3 regions of the Rhodococcus sp. WB9 genome follow, and region 1 is predicted to be linked to each of the others. Evidence: riboswitches for the same ligand, from Rfam matches in the RefSeq annotation. Region 1 holds a riboswitch; each other region holds the start of a gene.
The links. A riboswitch is a leader RNA that binds a small molecule or an ion and turns the genes downstream of it on or off. The one in region 1 is predicted to bind cobalamin.
Positions count from the first base shown of each region.

Region 1 (4,932 bases):
GATCTCGCCGTCGGCGCCGTTCGCCCGTTCGAACCAGCCCCGGTGCGGCACGCGTCCGAGCGAAACGGATTCGCGCACAGTCAGTCCCGCGGACACCCGCGGTTCCTGGGTGCTCGCGCCGATGGTGCGGGCCAGTGCCCGCCGGCCCAGATCGGCTGTGTCCGCTCCGTCGACGACGACGGCGCCCCCGGTCGGGGTGAGCGCGCGGTAGCAGCAGCGCAGCGCGGTGGTCTTCCCGGAACCGTTCGGCCCGACCAACGCCAGCACCTCACCGGGACGCACGGAGAAGTCGACGCCGTGCAGCACTTCCCGCGACCCGAGTTCGGCGCGGACCCGTTGCAGACTCAGCGCGGTCACTGTTCGGCCCTCCGGTACTGCCGGTAGAGCATCCAGATGAAGATCGGCGCTCCCACCAACGCGGTGACGACGCCGACCGGGATCTCGATGCTCCGTGCGACAGACCGCGCGGCCGTGTCCGCAGCGACCATCGCGATCGCGCCGAGGAATGCGGCGACAGGCAGCAGCCTCACCGCCCGCGCACCGACGACGTACCCGGCCAGGTGCGGCACCAGCAGACCGATGAAGCCGATGCCGCCCGCGACGGACACGGCGGCCCCGGCCAGCATCGACACACCGAGCAACTGCACCACGCGGAAGCGCCGCACGTTCATGCCGAGGGCGGCGGCGCCGTCGTCTCCCGCCTGCAGCAGGTCGATACGGCTCGCGCTCAGCATCATCGCGGCCCCCACCGTCGCGAGTGCCACGGCCGGGAAGATCGCCGTCGACCAGCGGGAGTCGCCGAACCCGCCAGCCAGCCAGTGCATCACCGAACTCAGTTGATGCTCGTCCGCGACGACCAGGATCGAGAACGTGATGAGCGCCGAGAACACCTGCGCCGACGCGACACCCACGAGGATGACGGCCGTCGGCTGCGGATACCGTCCGCCGATCGCCAGCGACAGGAACAGAGGCACCATCGCGCCCAGGAACGCCGCGACGGGAACGGTGAACGCGCCGAGTGCTCCCACCCCGAGCCCGAGCACCGTCACCACCACCACGCCGAACCCCGCCCCCGAGGACACGCCGAGCAGATAGGGATCGGCCAATGGATTGCGGGTCACCGCCTGCGCCACGGCGCCTGCCAGGGCCAGCGCCGCACCGACTGCCGCCGCGGTCAGCGCCCGCGGCAGCCGGGAGTCGAGGACAATCGACTCCCGCGCCTGCGACCACCAGGACTCGAATGCGCCGGGGGCCACCCGGTGCGCGACGATCGCCCAGACGTCGCCGACCGGGATGCGCACCGAACCGAACGACACCGCGAGGCCGACGACGAACAGGGTTGTCAGTGCGAGCAGCACCATCAGGCCCACGAAGCCGAGGCGTGCGCGGGCCGGGTGCGGCGCCTGCGCCGGTGGTGCCGCACGTTCGACGGTGACGGTCATCGCGCGCCGACGGCGTCCGGATGCAGTGCCCGCGCGATCGTCTCCACCGACCGCACCAGGCGCGGGCTCTCGAAGAAGTCGTCGAGCGGCACCACGACGAACCGGCCGGCCTTCACGGCGGGTGTCGTCGACATGATCGGGTGCGATTTCAGGAAGTCGATCTTCGCCTGCGCACTCGTCGTACCGTAGTCGAGGACGACGATCGCCTCCGGGGCGCGTTCACCGATGATCTCCCAGGTGGACTTCGAATACGGCTTCTCCCCCTCGGCGAAGAGGTTGGCCGCACCCGCGTGGTCCGCGATGAGCTGGCCGACTCCCACACCGCCGATCGTCAGCGGGACGTCCTCGCCGGAATCGTAGAAGAACGTCGGAACCGGTGCGGTGCCTGCGATCTCGTCACGCACTGCCTGCAATCCGGACGTCACCCGGTCGGTGATCGCCCGCGCCTGGTCCGGGACTCCGAGGATCTCGCCGAGCTGCGTGTAGTCGCTGCGCAGCAGACCGATGTCGGGGAAACCCTGCCCGCAGTACTCGGAGAACAGGAAGGTGGGAATGCCCTGGTCGCCGAGGGATTCGCGCGACCGCCCCTCCTTCTCGTCGAACGCGCTCCGCATTCCACCGACCACCAGGTCGGGGTCGAGGTCGAGGATCTGCTCCCGGGCCGGGTATTCCTTCGCGAGTTTCGGGATCGTCGCGAAGGCGTCCGCGAACTCCGGCAACGGGGTCGCGTCGCCGTACCCCGTGCCGACGATGCGGTCGCCGGCCCCCATCTCGATCAGCACCTCGGTGACGTGATCGTTCATGCTGACGATGCGCTGGGGCGGGCCGTCGAACGTCTCCGTTCGATCGCAGTTCGTGACGGACACCGGCTCGGCGAAGGATTCGGCGGAAGCGGTCTGCCCCACGGACTCCCCGCGCGAACACCCGGCGACCACCAGCGCGGTCACAGCGAGCGTGACCAGACCGGTACTTCTGAACAACTGACCGTGCATGTAAACCTCATTGCGGCTCAGAGCCACGAATGAGAAGTCAGCAGACGCCCTGTGCGGCGCCTGCAGGACTCCGCTTCGTAGACCACGACGAAAAGGATGTCGCACACCCCACGCCGGGTAATCGGGCTCGCCACCGAAATAATCTGGTGGCCTACCGTTGCGGGTCAGCGCCGGATTCGGACCGGCTTCCCCCGTGCGTGTGGCTGCAAGTGCGATGCCGAGTATGCACGATTTGCCGGGAGCCGCATCACACCCCCGTCGGTGACACCCCGATCCGCACTACAGTCGGCAGTCGCAGCTGCCCGCCCCAGACAAGCCGGAGATAACGCATGACACGTTGGGCCTCGACCGTTGTTTCACGCAAATGGTGGGTCCTGAGCCTCGCCGTCGTCGCCGTTCTGGTGAGCGGCGCGTGGGGCACCGGTGTCTTCGCGAAACTCAGCTCGGGCGGCTTCACCGATCCCGGTAGCGAATCCGCCGAAGTGGCCCGGATCGTCCAGGACAACCTGGGTCCACAGACGCCGGACATCATCGCCATCTACACGGCACCCGACGGGAAGACCCTGGACGACATCGGCCCCGAGGTCACCGCGAGTCTCGACCGGTTCGCCGCCGAGGTGCCCACGTACTCGGTGACGTCGTACTGGACCGCGGACGCGGCGAGGAAGCAGCTGATGGTGTCGGAGGACGGCACCAAAGCGTCGGCCGCGATCACCGTCGACCCCGACGCCGGGATCACCGCCGCCACGTTCGACGACCTGCTGCCGAAGCTCGAGGTGGAGGGCATCGACACCGAGTTCGCGGGAAATTCGGTGGTGGGTGTGGCGTTCAACAACCGGCTGCAACAGGACCTGGTGCTGGCCGAGGCGATCGCGCTCCCGATCACTCTCGTGTTGCTGGTCTTCATCTTCGGCGGACTGGTGGCCGCGGCCGTTCCGGTGTTCGTCGGGTTGCTCTCGATCTTCAGCGCCCTGGCCACCCTGCGCCTGCTGACCCTGTTCACCGACGTCAGTTCGTTCGCGATCAACGTGGCGTCCCTGCTCGGACTGGGGCTCGCGATCGACTACGGCCTGTTCATCGTCGGACGTTTCCGCGAGGAACTGGAGTCCGGCGCCGACGTCGCGGAGGCGACCCGGCGCACCGTCCTGACCGCGGGCCGCACCGTGCTGTTCTCCGGTCTGCTTCTCGTGTGCGCGTTCTCGGGCATGCTCGTGTTTCCGCAGGACGTGATCAAGTCGCTCGGGTTCGGTGCGATGGCCGCGGTCGCGAGCGCGGCGCTGCTGTCACTCACCGCGGTCCCGGCGCTGCTCGCGATCCTGGGTCATCGCATCAACGCACTGACCTGGCGCAAGGATGCGGCGCAGCGTGGGGAGGTTCGCGCCCGCACGTTCTGGGGCTCCGTCGTCACGTGGGTGATGCGGCGGCCGGTCGCCATCGCGGTCGGCATCGTCGCGGGCTTGATGGTCCTCGCCTCGCCCCTGCTCAGCGCGTCACTCGGCGAGGTCACGTACACGGCGCTGCCGGAGAACGACCCCGCCCGCATCGCCACCGACACTCTCACCACCGAGTTTCCCACCACCGGAAACGGCGCCACCCTCATCCTCCGGGGCACCGACGGCACGGCCCCGACCGCCGCCGACGGCGCCGCGGTCGCCCAGGCCGCCGGCCGGGTGGAGGGCATCGGGGCGGCCACCGTCGTCGCGTCCGGCAACGAGCTGGTCGCGGTCCAGGCCGTCTACTCCGAAGGCGTCACCACCGACGACCAGAGCGCCGCAGTGGACGGACTCCGTGCCATCACGCCGCCGGAGGGAACCGAACTCCTCGTCGGCGGCGGTCAGGCGACCGTCGACGACGGGAACGCGGCGATCGTGCACTGGATGCCGGTGATGATCGCGATCATGGTGGGTTCGACGCTCGTGCTGTTGTTCCTGGCGTTCGGCTCGGTGGTGCTGCCGATCAAGGCGGTCGCGATGGCGGGGCTGAGCCTCGCCGCCACGTTCGGTGTACTCACCTGGATCTTCGAGCTGGGCCACGGCGCGAGTCTGCTCGGGGTCAGTCCGGCACCGCTCGAGGCGACGTTCGTGGTCCTCATCCTCGCCGTGGTCTTCGGCCTGTCGACCGACTACGAGGTGTTCCTGATGTCACGCATGGTCGAGGCGCACGAGGCCGGCGCGACCACGGAGGAGGCGGTGCGCTTCGGCACCGAGCGCACGGGCCGCATCGTGACGGCCGCGGCGCTGCTGCTCGTGGTGGTGACCGGAGCGTTCACCATCTCCGGTCTGTCGATCATGCGGTTCCTCGGTGTGGGCATGATCGTCGCACTCGTCGTCGACGCGACGGTGGTCCGCATGCTCCTCGTTCCGTCCCTCGTGAAGCTGATGGGCGAGGCCAACTGGTGGGCCCCGGCCTGGATGAAGAAGGTGCACGCCAAGGTGGGTCTGGGCCACTAGTGCATTATCTTACTTTGGAGTAAGTTCGGGTCATGGCCACCTACCTCG
Region 1 is NZ_CP041769.1:2,969,454-2,974,385, reverse strand. It holds gene FND50_RS13655 (ABC transporter ATP-binding protein) at 1-357, opposite strand, end outside; gene FND50_RS13650 (iron ABC transporter permease) at 354-1,442, opposite strand; gene FND50_RS13645 (ABC transporter substrate-binding protein) at 1,439-2,434, opposite strand; cobalamin riboswitch at 2,529-2,663, opposite strand; gene FND50_RS13640 (MMPL family transporter) at 2,764-4,884, shown strand; gene FND50_RS13635 (SDR family oxidoreductase) at 4,917-4,932, shown strand, end outside.

Region 2 (4,932 bases), 1.3 Mb from region 1:
GGTTGTCGCTGGAGTGACGGCGCTGGCCGGGACGTTCGGGGACCCGGTCGATGTAGGGGCCGTAGCCGACGAGATCGGTGGCGAGCGACAGTTCGTGCTGCACTTCCGGTGTCGTCCAGGCCTGATCGCCGGGACCGAGCCCGACGACGACGAGTTCGCCCTGCGGTGCCGCGTCGTCGCGGCGCGCGTTCGACGGGCTGGGCACGATGGCGATCGAGAAGTAGGGGACGTCGCTGTCCGAGACGTCGTCGGCGGCGTCGATCTTCTGCCGGGTCGTGCTGGCCCGCTCGACGTACCACGTCTCGTCGATGCGGCCGGAGTCCTTCAACGCCTGCCGAACGGCCGGGTAGGTCCGTCCGAGCTTCAGGATCGCGGCGGCGTCGGTCTCCCGTAGGCGCCGCGTCAGCTCGCCGGGCGGCAGCGTTCCCGGCAGGACGGTCAGGATTTCCTCGCCCTCGACGAGCGGCATCGCCAGCGCGGCGGAGGCGGCGCTGATCGACGTGACCCCGGGAATGACCTCCGCCTCGAAGCGCTGCGCCAACCTCTTGTGCATGTGCATGTAGGAGCTGTAGAACAGCGGGTCGCCCGCCGCGAGGAGCGCGACCGACCGGCCGGCGTCGAGGTGGGCGGCGAGTCGCTGCGACGCCTCCTCGTAGAACTCGTCCATCGCCCCCTGGTAACCGCCCGGGTGGTCGACGGTCTCGGTGGTGACGGGGTAGACGAGGTGCTCCTCGATCTGTCCCTCACGCAGGTACGGCGCCGCGACCGCGCGGGAGATGCTCTTGCCGTGCCGGGCGCTGTGGAACGCCACCACATCGGCCTCGGCGATGACCCGCGCGGCCTTCACCGTCACCAGTTCCGGGTCGCCCGGTCCGATGCCGACGCCCCACAGTTTGCCGGTCACCCGCTCGTCGGAGCTCATTCGACCTCGCTCGCAATCGCATTCAGCGCCGCAGCTGTGATGGCGCTGCCACCCCGGCGGCCGCGGACCACCAGATAGTCCAGTCCGCGCGGGTGTTCGATCAACGCTTCCTTCGACTCGGCCGCACCGATGAAGCCGACCGGACCGCCCACGATCGCGGCAGGCCGGGGTGCCCCGGATTCGATCATGTCCAGCAGGTAGAACAACGCGGTCGGGGCGTTGCCGATCGCGACGACGGCACCGTCGAGTTTGCTGCCCCACAATTCGAGTGCGGCCGCCGAGCGGGTGTTCCCGATCTGCTCCGCCAGCACCGGGACCCGGGGGTCGCGCAGCGTGCAGAGGACCTCGTTGTCCGCAGGGAGACGCTTCCGGGTCACGCCGGCAGCGACCATCTGCGCGTCGCACAGGATCGGGGCGCCGCCCGCCAGCGCCGCGCGGGCGGCCTTCACGACACCGGGGGTGAACGCGACGTCGTCCACGAGGTCGACCTGACCGCTTGCGTGGATCATGCGGACCACGGCCTGCGAGACGTCCTCGGGAAAGGCACTGAGATCCGCCTCGGCGCGGATCGTGGCGAAGGACTGGCGGTAGATCTCCGCGCCGTCTCGGATGTACTCGATCATCCGCTCACGATAGAGGCACCGCGGTCACGGCTCCTCCACCCGGTAACCCGTCTCCGTGGCGACGACGTCGGCGACCTCACCCTTGGGCCGCCCGCAGCACCGCTCGCAGCCCGACCAGTGCTGCCGGCCCTCCACCGGGAGTTCGCCGCTCGCGACGGCGTCCCGCGCGTCGGATCGCACGTCGGCGAGCGCCTTCTCGCAGCCGGGTTGCCCGGTGCAGGCGCTGACGTTCAGCCACGGCGAGTTCTCGTCGAAGATCAGGCCCATCGGGGCGAGGACCCGGACCACCTGCTCGGCCGACCACTCGTCGAGATCGCACAGCAACACCGATTTCCACGGCGTGACGATCACCGGCTTCTCGACCGCGGCGAGGAACTCGGCCAGCCGGGCATCGAGGATCCCGAACGCGAGGCCGCCGCCGAGGGTCACGTTGCCGTCCGGTTGGTCGAGCCACCCGATCGGCGGCCGATGGTCGTCGAACCCGCTCACCGGGTCGGCGGTCGGTGCGAGCGTCAACGCCGACAGGACCCGTTCGACCCCGTCGGCGATCTCGGACAGCCGCCAGTGCTGATCGCGCAGCTCCAGGAAGACGCGGGCGGCGTTCAGGAGCACCGCCACCGATTCCGTCGCCGCGATCCGGGCACCGCTGTCGCGACCGGCGAGGACCAGGGCGACCTCCGTCTCGCTCACCGCATGGACGCCGAAATCGCCGCCGAGCGCCGACACGTCGCCGCGTCCGTCGTCGAGGGTGAACAGCGTGCGGCCGGGCAGGTCCGCCAGCGCGGCGTCCGCGCACAACGTCCGGTCGAGTTCGTCGACCAGATCCCGCAGGTCCGCGACACCACCGATCCGGCCGGTCAGCGGCGAGACGAGGATGTTGCGGACCCGCTCGTGGGTCTCCGACGGCAGGAGGCCCGCGTCGGCGAGGCGGCGGGCGAACTCCTGCGGATCGCGGACCGCCCGCAGTTGCGCGTTGCCGCGGGAGGTCAGTTCGATCTCGCCGTTTCCGAGGTCGCGGGCCGATTCCGCGAGGGTCTGCAGCTGGGTGGAGGTCAGCACACCTCCGGGGAGGCGCACCCGGGCGAGGGCACCGTCGGCGGCCCGGTGGACCTGCAGCGCGCCGGGGCATGCGTCGGGGCGGGAACGGGAGTCGACCATGGTCCCAGGTTACGTCCGGCCCCGGGTAGCATCACCAGCACTTGCGACAGCAGGAGAGGAAGCCGGTGAAAATCCGGTGCGGTCGCGCCACTGTGAGCCCGCCGAAACCGGTGGGCGAGCCAGACCCTCACCTGCCGTCCTCCGACCTACGGTTCCGCACAGAACCACCGCCACGGGGCGCGACACCCCCAGGAAGGCTCCACACGTGATCCTGCTGCTCTCCACCTCCGACACCGACCTGCTCAGCGCACGCGCCAGCGGGGCGGACTACCGCTGGGCCAACCCGGCACGGCTGCTGGTCGAGGAGGATCTGCCGGGACTGCTCGACGGCGCCGACCTGGTGGTGGTGCGCATCCTCGGTGGCCGGCGGGCGTGGGAGGAGGGCCTCGACGCGGTCCTCGCCAGCGGACTGCCGGTGGTGGTCCTCGGCGGCGAGCACGCCCCGGACGCCGAGCTGATGGAGTGCTCGACGGTCACTGCCGGTGTGTCGGCGGAGGCACACAACTATCTCGCCGAGGGCGGCGCCGACAACCTCGCCCAACTGCACCACTTCCTGTCGGACACCGTGCTGCTGACCGGTCACGGTTTCGAGGCGCCGGTCCACCTGCCGAGCTGGGGTGTCGCGCCGTTCGCTCCCGACGGGAACCCGGACCGCCCCACGATCGCCGTTCTCTACTACCGCGCGCAGCACCTGGCCGGGAACACCCGCTACATCGAGGCGCTGTGCGACGCCGTCGTCGCGGCGGGCGGCACCCCGCTGCCGATCTTCTGCGCGTCGCTGCGCACCGCCGAACCGGAGTTGCTGAACACGCTGCGCCGGGCGGACGCGATGGTGGTCACCGTGCTCGCCGCCGGCGGCACCAAGCCGGCCGGCGTCTCGGCCGGTGGCGACGACGAGGCGTGGGACGTCGCCGCGCTGGCCGCGCTGGACGTGCCGATCCTGCAGGGACTGTGCCTGACCAGCAGCCGTGAATCGTGGGAGTCCAACGACGACGGATTGTCGCCGCTCGACGTCGCCACCCAGGTCGCGGTCCCCGAGTTCGACGGCCGGCTGATCACGGTGCCGTTCTCGTTCAAGGAGATCGACGCGGACGGTCTCTCCACCTACGTTCCCGACGCCGAGCGCGCCTCCCGGGTGGCGGGCATCGCCGTCCGGCACGCCCGGCTCCGGCACATCCCCGCGTCCGACCGCCGGATCGCTCTGATGCTGTCGGCGTACCCGACGAAGCACGCCCGCATCGGCAACGCCGTCGGTCTCGACACGCCGGCCAGCGCGATCCGGTTGCTCACCGAGATGCGGGCCGCCGGATACGACCTCGGCCCGGCGGACGGACCGGATTCCGTGCCGGGTCTCGCCGCCCAGGACGGCGACGCGCTGATCCACGCCCTCATCGCCGCCGGCGGCCAGGATCCGGACTGGCTGACCGCGGAGCAGCTCGCGGGCAACCCGATCCGGATCTCCGCGGCCCGCTACCGCGAGTGGTTCTCGGCGCTGCCCGCCGAACTGCGCGAGGGCGTCGAGGAGCACTGGGGGCCGGCGCCGGGCGAACTGTACGTCGACCGCTCACAGGATCCCGCCGGTGAAATCGTCATCGCCGCAATGCAGTTCGGGAACCTCGTGCTGATGGTGCAGCCGCCGCGCGGATTCGGGGAGAAGCCGGTCGCGATCTACCACGACCCGCATCTACCGCCGAGCCACCACTACCTCGCCGCCTACCGGTGGATCGCCGCGGACGCCGCCGCCGGCGGTTTCGGCGCCGACGCCGTCGTCCATCTCGGCAAGCACGGCAACCTCGAATGGCTGCCCGGCAAGACACTCGGCATGTCCGCGTCGTGCGGCACCGACGCCGCACTCGGCGACCTGCCGCTGATCTACCCGTTCCTGGTCAACGATCCGGGGGAGGGCACGCAGGCCAAGCGCCGTGCCCACGCGACTCTCGTCGATCACCTGATCCCGCCGATGGCCCGCGCCGAGAGCTACGGCGACATCTCGCGGCTCGAGCAGCTACTCGACGAGCACTCGAACATCTCCGCGCTCGACCCGTCCAAGCTGCCGGCCATTCGTCAGCAGATCTGGACGCTGATGCGCGCCGCCAAGATGGACCACGACCTCGGACTCGAGGAACGTCCCGACGAGGACGTGTTCGACGACATGCTGCTGCACGTCGACGGCTGGCTGTGCGAGATCAAGGACGTCCAGATCCGTGACGGCCTCCACATCCTCGGTGC
Region 2 is NZ_CP041769.1:4,259,504-4,264,435, reverse strand. It holds gene FND50_RS19565 (precorrin-2 C(20)-methyltransferase) at 1-922, opposite strand, end outside; gene FND50_RS19560 (precorrin-8X methylmutase) at 919-1,545, opposite strand; gene cobG (precorrin-3B synthase) at 1,570-2,703, opposite strand; cobalamin riboswitch at 2,710-2,853, shown strand; gene cobN (cobaltochelatase subunit CobN) at 2,909-4,932, shown strand, end outside.
Region 2: linked by a shared signal. The riboswitch ahead of cobN (cobaltochelatase subunit CobN) and the one ahead of FND50_RS13645 (ABC transporter substrate-binding protein) in region 1 are both predicted to bind cobalamin.

Region 3 (4,932 bases), 1.4 Mb from region 1:
TCGCCGGTTCGGTGAGAATCCGTCGCAGAGCAGGGCCTTCGGCCCCGTGAGTGGTTGACGAGTCCAGAGACTCCTCAACCACTCACGGGCCGCGGAGCCGCCTACAGCTCCGCGCGGACCAGCTTCGCCGCGTCGACGAGGTTCCGCAGCGACGCCTCGACCTCGGCGGGACCACGGGTCTTCAGACCGCAGTCGGGGTTGACCCACAGCCGTTCCACCGGCACCGCCTTCAGCGCCTCCCGCAGCGACGCCGCGATCTCCTCGACACCGGGCACCCGCGGCGAGTGGATGTCGTACACGCCCGGGCCGACGCCGAGATCGAAGCCGACGGCGTTGAGGTCGTCGAGGACCTCCATGTGCGAGCGCGCGGCCTCGATGGAGGTGACGTCGGCGTCGAGCCTCGCGATGGCCTCGATGACCTCACCGAACTCCGAATAGCAGAGGTGGGTGTGGATCTGCGTCGAGTCCGAGACCCCGGACGTCGCGAGACGGAACGCCCCGACCGACCAGTCGAGGTACGCCGGCTGAGCCGCGGCCCGCAGGGGCAGCAGTTCGCGCAACGCGGGCTCGTCCACCTGGACGATCCGGATGCCCGCGCCCTGCAGGTCCACCGTTTCGTCGCGGATGGCCAGCGCCACCTGGTTGGCCGAGTCGGCCAACGGCTGGTCGTCGCGCACGAACGACCACGCCAGGATCGTCACCGGACCGGTGAGCATGCCCTTCACCGGACGCTGCGTGAGTGACTGCGCGTACGTGATCCATTCGACCGTCATCGGGTGGCTGCGGCGCACGTCGCCGTACAGGATCGGCGGGCGGACGCAGCGGCTGCCGTACGACTGCACCCAGCCGTTGTCCGTCGCGAAGAACCCGTCCAACTGTTCGGCGAAGTACTGCACCATGTCGTTGCGTTCCGGTTCGCCGTGCACCAGCACGTCGAGGTCCAGCTTCTCCTGCAGCGCAACCACATCGGCGACCTCGGCGCGCATCCGGTTCAGGTACTCGGACTCGTCGATCTCACCCTTGCGCCGCGCCGCGCGCGCGACCCGGATCTGCGTCGTCTGCGGGTAGGAGCCGATGGTGGTGGTCGGCAGCACCGGAAGCGACAGCGCCGACTGGGCTTCCCGACGTTCCGCGGCGGGACTGCGCCCCGGATCGGACGCGGTGAGCGCGTCCAGCCGGGCACGGACCGTGGCGTCGTGCAGACGCCTGTCGGTGCTGCGGGTGGACGCCGCCGCGCGGGCGAGCGCGAACTCGTCCTCGACGGATTCACGACCGCTGGTCAGTGCGGTGCCGAGGGTGACGACCTCGCGGACCTTCTCGGTACCGAACGCCAGCCACGACCGCAGCGCCTTGTCGAGTCCGGTCTCCGCGTCGAGCGTGTACGGGACGTGCAGCAGCGAGCACGACGTCGAGACGGCGAGCGAACCGGTGCTGCCCAGCAGGGTGCCGAGCGACGCCAGTGCCGCGTCCAGGTCGGTGCGCCAAATGTTGCGTCCGTCGACGACGCCGGCGACGACGTGCTTGCGGGTCAGATCGGGAACGGTGGCGAGAGTGTCGGATCCGGCGACCAGATCGATCGCAATTCCCTCGACACCGGTCGAGGCGATGGCGGGGAGTGCGTCACCGAGGCTGCCGAAGTAGGACGCGAGGAGGATCGCCGGCCGCGACGGTGCCGCGGACAACCGGTCGTAGGCACGCTTGGCCGCCGCGATCTCTTCCGGTGTGCGGTCGGCGACCAGCGCGGGTTCGTCGATTTGCACCCACTCGGCGCCGGCGTCGGCGAGCCGACCGAGCAGGTCCGCGTACAGCGGGACCAGTTCGTCGAGGCGGTCGAGGAGGGGTACCTCCGAGCCGACGGCCTTCGACAGCAGCAGGAACGTCACCGGACCCACCACCACCGGGCGGGCCGGAATGTCCAGGGCACGTGCCTCTTCGAGTTCGCGGAGCACCTTCGACGGGTCGAGGGCGAACGTCGTCGATGGGGAGATCTCGGGCACCAGGTAGTGGTAGTTGGTGTCGAACCACTTGGTCATCTCGAGCGGGGCGATCGTGTGGTTGCCGCGGGCGGCGGCGAAGTAGCGGTCGAGGTCGCTCTCGATGCCGGCGACACGGTCGGGCAGGGCGCCGAGCATCGCCGCGGTGTCCAGCACATGGTCGTAGTACGAGAACGTGTTGACGGGAACGGAGTCGAGCCCGGCGTCGCGCAATCTCGTCCAGGTCCGGCGTCGCAGATCCTGGGCGAGCGCGTCGAGCCCTTCGGCGTCGAGGCGGCCGGTCCAGTACGACTCGACGGCCTTCTTCAGTTCGCGATTCGGACCGATGCGAGGTGAGCCCAGCACGGTCGCGGTGAAAGAAAATGTCACGGTATCTCCAGTTGCGTACGCGGTACGGCTACCGCCGGCAAACGGGTACACCTCTCGAGCCCAGGGACCTGCTGCAGCGCGAGAAGGTCTACACGCCCAATCCACGAGGCGGTAACCGTCGGGCACGGCGTGCCCGACACAGTCGGCAGGTCTTCGGACTTGCAGGCAGCCGGTGTGACATCACACCGGACCTAGTGGCCGTCGCTTCCCAGGCGGTTGCCCAGTGCATGGTGACGGCGGTCGTTCCTGCTCACCGCTGCGGGACAGTCCCGGATTCTCACCGGGTTCCCTCTCACACGCGGACTCCGGAGAGGCCGACGTGCTTCGACGCCAGGTGCGGTCTTCGGGGCTCCTCACGACCGTGCCGGGCGAACCAGCTGCACCGGCCAGCATAGGCCTCCGGCCCGTGCGCCTTCTTGGTAGCCCCAACTACCAAAAAGGGGCTCTACTGCTGTGATCGTGGGTGGTAGCTGGGCATCGTAGGGGCGCACGCCGTTGTCCCAGTAGCGTTCTGGCTTGTCTAGGGTCAGTCGGCTACATGTGTGGGAGAACGGCGTGCGCGAAGCCAGGATATGGCGTCAGGTGTTGGGTGTCGAAAAGACGGTGATCGAGCACGTTGATTTCGATGCCACGGCCGTGGCGGTGATCGTCGCGGTCCGGCCGCAGGCCCGGGCCCGGTCCCGGTGCGGGCTGTGCGGTCGCCGTAGCCCCGGCTACGACGGCGGCACCGGGCGGCGGCGATGGCGCGGCCCGGACTGCGGCCTGGTCCGCACCTTTATCGAGGCCGACGCCCCACGGGTGTCCTGCCGCGAACACGGGGTCACGGTGGCCGCTGTGCCCTGGGCCCGGCACCGCGCCGGGCACACCCACGCGTTCGACCAGACGGTGGCGTGGCTGGCCACGCACACCTCGAAGGCCGCGACCTGCGAGGTGACGCGCACCGCCTGGCGCACGGTCGGGGCGATCGTGGACCGGGTGTGGGCCGACACCGCACCCGCCCGGGACCCGCTGGCCGGGCTGCGTCGGATCGGGATCGACGAGATCTCCTACAAGAAGGGCCACAAGTATCTGACGGTCGTCGTCGACCACGACTCCGGCCGGCTGGTGTGGGCCGCCCCCGGCCGCGACGCGGCCACCCTGTCCGGGTTCTTCGACCGGCTCGGGCCCGAACGCTGCGCGAAAATCACCCACGTCACCTCGGACGCGGCCGGGTGGATCGGATCGGTGGTGGCCCGGTACTGCCCGGATGCGATCCGCTGCGCGGACCCGTTCCACGTGGTCGCCTGGGCCACCGAAGCCCTCGACGCGGTCCGCCGGGCCGCGTGGAACCGGGCCCGGGCCACCGAGAACGCCTCCCGCGGCGGCGGCTGGAAACCACGCCGCCGCCCGAAGGCCGGACCAGCTCAAACGGTGAAACGCAGCCGGTGGGCGTTGCTGAAGAACCCGGACACCCTCACCACCGGGCAGCAGGCGACGCTACGGTGGATCGAACTGCACGACCCGGTGCTGCACCGCGCCTACCTACTCAAGGAAACCTTGCGGTTGATCTTCCAACTCCCGGCCGAGAACGCCGCCACCGAACTCGATCGATGGATCGGCTGGGCGAGACGGTCCCGGATCCCGGCCTTTGTCGCGTTGCAGAAAAGCATCCGCGCCCACAAACCCGCCATCCTCGCCGCCATCGAACACGGCCTGTCCAACGGGCGCATCGAATCGGTCAACACCAAAATCCGCCTCATCACCCGACGCGGATTCGGGTTCCACACCCCCGAGGCCGTCATCGCACTCGCGATGCTCAGCCTCGGGGGCGCTCGACCACAACTACCCGGCCGAACCCACCCACGAATGAGTCAGTAGAGCCCAAAAAGGCGCACGAGCCCGGAGGGCCTACAGCCAGCCGTTCGACTCCGCGGCGCGGACGGCCTCGGCGCGGGTGCTGGCGCCGGTCTTGCCGATCGCCGAAGACAGGTGATTGCGTACCGTGCCTGCCGACAGGAACAGTGCGGCAGCGATCGAGGCGACCGGCGCACCGTCCCGCGCCGCCCGCAGCACGTCGGTCTCCCGGTCGGTGAGCGGTGATTCCCCGCTGACGAGACTGTCGGCGGCGAGAGCCGGGTCGACGACGCGCAGTCCGGCATGGACGCGCCGGACGGCGTCGGCGAGCTGCCGGGCCGGGGTGTCCTTCACGACGAACCCCGATGCACCGGCCTGCAGTGCCTTGCGCAGGTACCCGGGACGACCGAACGTCGTCACGATCAGGACGCGGGTCTGCGGCATCTCGGTCCGCAGTGCCGTGGCCGCGGCGATTCCGTCCAGGCCGGGCATTTCGACGTCGAGGAGCGCGACGTCGGGGGAGTGCTCGCGCGCCGCCGCGACGACCTCGTCGCCGCGCCCGACCTCCGCGACGACCGTGAGGTCCGCCTCCAGGTCGAGCAGGGCGGCGAGGGCACCGCGGACGAGTGCCTGATCGTCGGCGAGCAGCAGCCGGATCGTCACGGGGCCTCTTCCTTCAGCACGTGCAACGAGAACCCGCCGGGTTGCGGATGGGTGATGACGACCCGGGCTCCGG
Region 3 is NZ_CP041769.1:1,539,473-1,544,404, forward strand. It holds gene FND50_RS07375 (AraC family transcriptional regulator) at 1-58, shown strand, start outside; gene metE (5-methyltetrahydropteroyltriglutamate--homocysteine S-methyltransferase) at 102-2,363, opposite strand; cobalamin riboswitch at 2,490-2,697, opposite strand; gene FND50_RS07385 (ISL3 family transposase) at 2,919-4,220, shown strand; gene FND50_RS07390 (response regulator transcription factor) at 4,251-4,859, opposite strand; gene FND50_RS07395 (sensor histidine kinase) at 4,856-4,932, opposite strand, start outside.
Region 3: linked by a shared signal. The riboswitch ahead of metE (5-methyltetrahydropteroyltriglutamate--homocysteine S-methyltransferase) and the one ahead of FND50_RS13645 (ABC transporter substrate-binding protein) in region 1 are both predicted to bind cobalamin.